Regions from separate parts of the Desulfurispora sp. genome, predicted to be linked through region 1. Evidence: predicted binding sites of a transcription regulator. Region 1 holds the regulator's gene; the other holds the start of a gene.
What was found. Region 1 encodes Rex, which represses fermentation and respiration genes when NADH is low (regulators of the CRP and FNR family bind a similar motif). Its sites were predicted from a motif close to ATTGTTAANNNNTTAACAAT; they were not measured.
Positions count from the first base shown of each region.

Region 2: the regulator Rex is predicted to act here: its motif matches at 2,261-2,280, upstream of gap (type I glyceraldehyde-3-phosphate dehydrogenase).

Region 1 covers NZ_JBRAJI010000039.1:1,394-4,803, reverse strand. Annotated here, with positions in the region: gene hydG ([FeFe] hydrogenase H-cluster radical SAM maturase HydG) at 1-1,066, shown strand, start outside; gene ACUVTU_RS10360 (redox-sensing transcriptional repressor Rex) at 1,451-2,113, shown strand; gene ACUVTU_RS10355 (secondary thiamine-phosphate synthase enzyme YjbQ) at 2,222-2,410, shown strand; gene ACUVTU_RS10350 (AAA family ATPase) at 2,400-3,362, opposite strand.
Region 2 covers NZ_JBRAJI010000005.1:67,439-70,848, forward strand. Annotated here, with positions in the region: gene ACUVTU_RS02420 ((Fe-S)-binding protein) at 1-49, shown strand, start outside; gene ACUVTU_RS02425 (hypothetical protein) at 272-1,018, shown strand; gene gap (type I glyceraldehyde-3-phosphate dehydrogenase) at 1,029-2,039, opposite strand; gene ACUVTU_RS02435 (HAD family hydrolase) at 2,327-3,103, shown strand; gene ACUVTU_RS02440 (cysteine hydrolase family protein) at 3,078-3,410, shown strand, end outside.

The sequences.
Region 1 (3,410 bases):
GGAGTCCCTGGGGCACAAGCGGCTGGCTCTGGAGGCCGGGGAGGATCCGGTCAACTGCCCCATAGAGTACATCCTGGAGGCCATCAGGACCATTTATGAGGTGAAAGAAGAGAACGGCAGCATCCGGCGGATCAATGTGAACATTGCCGCCACCACGGTGGAAAACTACCGGTTATTGAAAGAGGCCGGGATTGGCACCTATATCCTGTTCCAGGAAACCTATCACCGGGAAACCTATCACCGGATGCACCCATCAGGACCCAAACGCGACTACGACTATCACACCACGGCCATGGACCGGGCCATGCAGGGCGGCATTGACGATGTGGGGTTGGGGGTGCTCTTTGGCCTGTATGACTACAAATTTGAAGTGCTGGCCATGTTGCAGCATGCCCTGCATCTGGAAGAGGCTTTTGGTGTGGGACCGCATACCATTTCGGTGCCCCGCCTGCGCCCGGCTGCCGGTGTGGATTACCATCAGTTCCCTTATTTGGTAAGTGATGCCGACTTTAAGAAGATCATCGCCATTTTGCGCCTGGCCGTACCCTACACCGGGATTATACTTTCTACCCGGGAGCGGGCGGAGTTCCGGGACGAGCTGCTGGCCGTGGGGGTTTCCCAGCTCAGCGCCGGCTCCTGTACCGGGGTGGGCGGCTACCGTCAGGAGCTGGAGCGGCAGTCCGGCCGGTGCGGGGCAGTTGCGGCGGCCGGTGACCAGGCGCCGCAGTTTCAGGTGGAGGATCACCGCAGTCCCGACGAGGTGCTGCGCAGCGTTTGCCTGTCGGGCTACATCCCCAGCTTCTGCACGGCCTGCTATCGCAGCGGGCGGACCGGGGACCGCTTCATGGCCCTGGCCAAGAGCGGGCAAATTCAGAATGTCTGCCAGCCCAATGCTATTTTGACTTTCAAGGAGTTTTTGGTGGACTACGCTTCACCGGAAACCCGGCAGGTGGGCGAGCGGACCATAGCCGAGCACCTGCTGGAGATCCAGAACCCGCAGGTGCGCCGCCTGACCGAGGAGCGGCTGCGGCTGATTGAGCAGGGGCAGCGGGATATGTACTTTTAAAGACCTGAATTGTTCTACTAATTGCCAAAATACAGGCCTGGTGCCTGTATTTTTGATTTCAGCGCGTTAGAACATTCTTGACAGATGACAGCGGACGGGCATAGGATTTTATATGTCTGTCCGGACAGCCGGAACCGGCCGCGGTGAGGGCGGTTTTTTGCGCCGGGATATTTATTGGGCGGTTGAATTGTGATAAAATAATAAAATAATTAGAATATTCAAATAGATAATCCGGGATGGGAACGGCCAATATTGGCCGGCAGATTCGAAAAACGGTCCGGAAAAGCTGTTTGACATAAATATCAACAAATGATATAAAATACATAACATGTGAATTTTATAACACTCCGGTTTGTCCATAGAGTGCAATCTGGCCACACGAAAATGAACAAGGAGGCGTCTGTTTTGAAGACACTGCGCGTACCCGAGGCTACTGTGACCAGGCTTTCCATATATTCCCGATTTCTGGAGAAGTTGGACCGCAACGGTGTGACCACGGTTTCCTCGGGGGAAATCGCCGAGGGGGTGGGGGTGAGTCCGGCCCAGGTGCGCAAGGACCTGGCCTATTTCGGCGAGTTCGGTACCCGCGGGGTGGGTTACAACGTCAAGGATCTGCTGCGCTACACTATGAAAATTCTCGGTCTGGACCAGCACTGGAACCTGGTGCTGGTGGGGGCGGGCAACCTGGGTTACGCCCTGTGCACCTACAGCGGTTTTAACAAGCGCGGCTTCAGCATTGTGGGCGTTTTTGACGACGACCTGACCAAAATTGGCAAGAAGATCAATGACCTGGAAGTACTGCCCCTGGAGGAAATGCCCCGGGTGATTGAAAAATACGGCTGCCGCATCGGCATTATCGCCGTGCCGGCCCGCGGTGCCCAGGAGATCGCCGATTTGATGATCAAAAACGGCCTGCAGGCCATCCTGAACTTTTCCCCGGCCGTGCTCAATGTGCCTGATTACATTGAAGTGCGCAATGTGGATCTGGCGGTCAAACTGGAGATCCTGACCTTCAATTTGGGCTTCCGCGCTGCCCAGAACCTGTGATGTTTGGGATAGGGCATGATGCTGTTGGGGCGCATCTGCAGATAAATGAGCAAAACGCCAGTCCCTGTGCGGTCTGGCGTTTTTTGTAATTTCAGCGGAGGTGGAATCGTGCTTTCTTTAGTAATCCAGAGCAGCCGCAATTCCGACGCTCACATCAAAGCCGTGCTCTGTGGCAGCAGCCTGACGCTGCCTGTCGCAGGGGGCAAGCTGGCCCTGGGCACATGGCAGGGTGTGTTTTTCTGTGAATTCGACGGCCCACGCCGCCGGCAGGTGCAGGTGCACTTTGTCAGAAATTGAAGCGGGCCAGGATTTGCTCTTCCTCCGGGGACAGGGGCGGGTCAGCGCCGGCGGCAGGGTGCCCCGGGGCTGCTTCCTGTTCTTCCCGGGGCAGCATTTCCTCCATCCGGCCCAGGATCTGGCGCACGTCTTCTTCATATTTGAGCAGAATGCCCAGTGTTTGCAGGCAGACCGGCTTTTTCAGACCCCGGGCGCCCAGCAGCAGCAGGGCGCGGGCCCAATCAATGCTTTCGGCCAGGCCGGGCGGCTTGCGCAGGGCGCTTTTGCGCAGTGTTTGAATGAAATTTACGCACTGTGCCAGCAGGTTTTCCGGGATATCGGGCAGGTGCAGGCGGATGATGGCCTGTTCCTGTTCGGCCGGGGGATAGTCGATGTACAGGTGCAGGCAGCGGCGCTTCAAGGCGTCGCTCAATTCGCGCCGGTTGTTGCTGGTCAGGAGCACCAGCGGGATGTGGCGGGCCCGCACCGGGCCGTATTCCGGAATGCTCACCTGGTATTCTCCCAGGGCTTCCAGCAGGAAGCTTTCCAATTCCTCATCGCTTTTGTCAATTTCATCAACCAGCAGCACAGCCGGTTCGGGAGATAAAAAGGCCTGCAGCACCGGACGGGGCAGCAAAAATTCCTCGCCGTACAGGTGCTCCTGCAGGCTCTGCCAGTCGCGCTGGCCGGTGGTCTGCAGGTAGAGCAACTGCTTCTGATAGTTCCACTCATAAAGGGCCTTGCTTTCATCCAGGCCGGGGTAGCACTGCAGGCGGTACAGGGGAGCATGCAGGGCCCGGGCCAGCGCCCGGGCCAGATAGGTTTTGCCCACGCCGGCTGGTCCTTCCACCAGCAGGGGCTTTTGCATTTTCCCGGCCAGGAAAACCGTGGCGGCCAGCCTCTGGCCGGTCAGAAAGCCGGCCTTGAGCAAGCCCTGCTGAACAGTGCGGGGGCTGGTGAAAAAGTGCGGCATTTACAACAGCTCCTGAACGGGTTTATATTGGGGTGGGGAGGTGTGGCC
Region 2 (3,410 bases), on a different contig from region 1:
CCACCTGATCAGTCATGCCTTGATCCTGGAAGAAAAACCTCAGCGCTAACTGGATCACCAGCCGGGATGAGTTGTTTTCCGGCATGGTTGATGCCACCCGGAATCCAGTTTATTCTTTTAGTTTTAGATAGATAAAATAAATCAACGCTCCTTATTCCTCAGGACAGTTTGTAGCGGACAGGCTTCAGACTGTATTTTTTTTGCCTGCAGGTCTTTAAAGCCTTGCTGCCGTTATATTATGATGGGGGTGAGGAGGGGAAGGGAGAAGGATATGCTCAGGGTTTGCTATGTGGTGGGCGAGAAAGGAACGGGCAAGACCACGCTGACCAGTATCCTGGCCTACAACCTGTTTTTGCGCAATTACCAGGTGGCGGTTCTGGACCTCACCGGACGGGGGCAGGGCTACTTTTTCCGGCTGGGAGCCTGTGACTTTTTTGCCCTGGGCGATGGCAGCGTCAATATACCCCGCGGTTTGCTGGTGACACTGCAGGATATCCAGGAGCAGATGCGGCTGGCGCCGGAAATGTGTCTGACCGCCTTACCACTTATGCCCGGCCTGAAGATTGTGCTGAGCGCACCGCAGGCCACACCGTCCGAGAACGCCCGCCTGGCCGCTATTTTTCTGGAGCAGTACCGGCAGGCGCTGGATCTGGTTTTTGTGGAAATGTGCCCCCCTTTTGTTCCTCCGGCGGACTTACCCCGGACCGGGGAAACCTGCACCCAGGTGCTGGCGTTGTGCGATCATACCGGACCGTCCTGGATCAGGCATGACCAAAACCTGCGCCATTTTACCAGCCGTACGGGTGGCCCTCGCATCATCCTGAACAAGCAGGTGGAATCTTTGGCGGCGGCCACCCGTTTTGTCCGGGAAAACAAAACCGGGGTGGACTGGATCCTCCCCCCGGCTGAAGATGTGCTGGCCAACTCTACAGTTATGGAGCTTTGCAAAAAGGCGGCCAGCAACGCGTTTCTGCAAAAAATACTGTTTTTGCTGCATGACCTGCTTTCTCAGGCTTGAACTACCAATCTTACAGGCCCTGCGCGGCCACAAAGACTGCCGTATCCACCACGCGGTTGGAATATCCCCATTCATTGTCATACCAGGCGATTACCTTGACCATGGTATCTCCCACCACCATGGTGGAAAGTCCGTCCACTATGGAAGAATGGGGATTGCCGTTGTAGTCCCGGGAAACCAGCGGGGCTTCGCTGTAAGCCATGATCCCCTTTAGTGGCCCCTCCGCCGCCTCCCGGAGCAGGGAGTTGACCTCTTCCCGAGTGGTGGGCCGGGACACTTCGGCCACCAGGTCCACTACCGAAACGTTGGGTGTGGGTACGCGCATGGCCATACCGTGCAGCTTGCCCTTCAGCTCGGGCAAGACCAGGGCAACGGCTTTGGCCGCCCCGGTGGTGGTGGGGATGATGGACATGGCTGCCGCTCTGGCCCGGCGCAGATCCTTGTGGGGCAGATCCAGGATCTGCTGGTCATTGGTGTAGGAATGAACCGTGGTCATCATGCCGCGCTGTATGCCCAGATGCTGGTGCAGTACCTTGGCTACCGGGGACAGGCAGTTGGTGGTGCAGGAGGCGCAGGAAATGACCTGGTGGGTGGCCGGGTCGTACTTCTCCTGGTTCACGCCCATGACGATGGTGATATCTTCATTTTTGGCCGGAGCGGAAATCAAAACCTTTTTGGCTCCCCCGGCCAGGTGCAGAGCGGCCTTGTCTCGCTCAGTGAAGCGTCCGGTCGATTCTATGACTATGTCTACCCCCAGCTCTCCCCATTTCAGCTGTGCCGGATCCTTTTCCGCCAGCACTCTGATTTCCTGCGGCCCGCAGCGGAAGCCGCTTGCCGTGACACTGATATCCTGATTCCAGATGCCGTGCACCGAGTCATATTTCAACAGGTGGGCCAGGGTAGCCGGGTCGGTCAGATCGTTAACAGCAACAATTTGCAGATCAGCGGGACGCTGCCAGGCCAGGCGGAAGACGGCCCGGCCGATCCGGCCGAAGCCGTTGATGGCAATTTTTACCGGCACTGCTCATTCCTCCTTGTATTTGGTACTGGTATATTCTGGTCTGATACTCTTCAATAAATATTTACGTTAAACTACAAAAAAAGTCAATAGACGGGGAATTCAAGGGGAAATAATAATAATATTCAATCATGCTACATTGTATGCAAAATATAATAAATATTTGATTTGCTTAAGGGAAATTGTGTAGCCCAATGATATATTTGCAGCGGATAACCGGGCAAATTGTTATTGCGTTACCAATAAAAGTTGCATCTTCGACATTATTCTTTCAAAATGTGGTGTTTTTTATGAGTGATAACCATATAATAATTTTTGATTTTGATGATACCCTGGTGGATACAACGGTTATTTTTGAAAAAGCGCGCCGGCAATATGTGGAACAAATGGTGGAACTGGGGTTCCCGGAGGAAGCGGTGCTGGAGGTGCTCGACCGCTATGATGTTGAAAATGTCAAAAAATTTGGCGGATTTTATACCCGGTGCTTTCCTGATGCCATGGTCAGGACATATCAGTATTTTTGCTCCTTGACGGAGCGGGAGGAGAATGAGAGGATAAAACAAAGCCTGGCTGCTATCGGCTGGCAGGTGTACGAAGAGGAACCCGCATTACTTAAAGGCGCCCGGGAATTGCTCGGCTTTTTGCAGGGCAGATGGCGGCTGGTCCTGGCCACCAAGGGGGAGCCGGCGGTGCAGTTGCGCCGCATTCAGCGCAGCGGCCTGCTGAAGTATTTTGCAGCTGTATATGTGGCGCCTTTGAAGACGTCTGGCATCTACCGGCATATTCTGCAGGAGCACGGCGTGCCGCCCCAACAGGTCTGGGTGGTGGGCAACAGCATCAAGTCCGACATCAATCCGGCCCTGGCGGTGGGCATCGCCGGTGTACACATACCGCATCCCTGTACCTGGCATTATGAAATAGAACCGCCGGCCGGAGAGCACTATGTGGTCAGGGATCTGGCCGAACTCAAGGAGTTCTTTGCCCGGCGCTTGCCGCGGAGCCGGGGGTGGTGGGGCAGGGCGAAAAAGGAGGTTGGGAAAAATGAAAAAGGCTTTGCTGGTAATTGATCTGCTCAATGACTTCATGCAAGAAGGAGGTGCGCTGTACTGCGGCGCGGCGGCGCGGCGCGTCATTCCGGTGGTGGTGGAAAAGATCAAGGAGTACATCGCGCAGGGGTTGCCACTTATATTTGCCATGGACGCCCATGACCCCGACGACCTGGAGTTTTTGCGCTATCCCCCCCACTGTGTTTACGAAACACCCGGTGCCCGGCTGATTCCGGAAATAGCGCAGGTGATCGAGGAGTATCCGTTCGTGATCAAAGTGCCCAAGAGCCGTTTCAGCGCCTTTTTCCGCACCAATTTAAACAACATC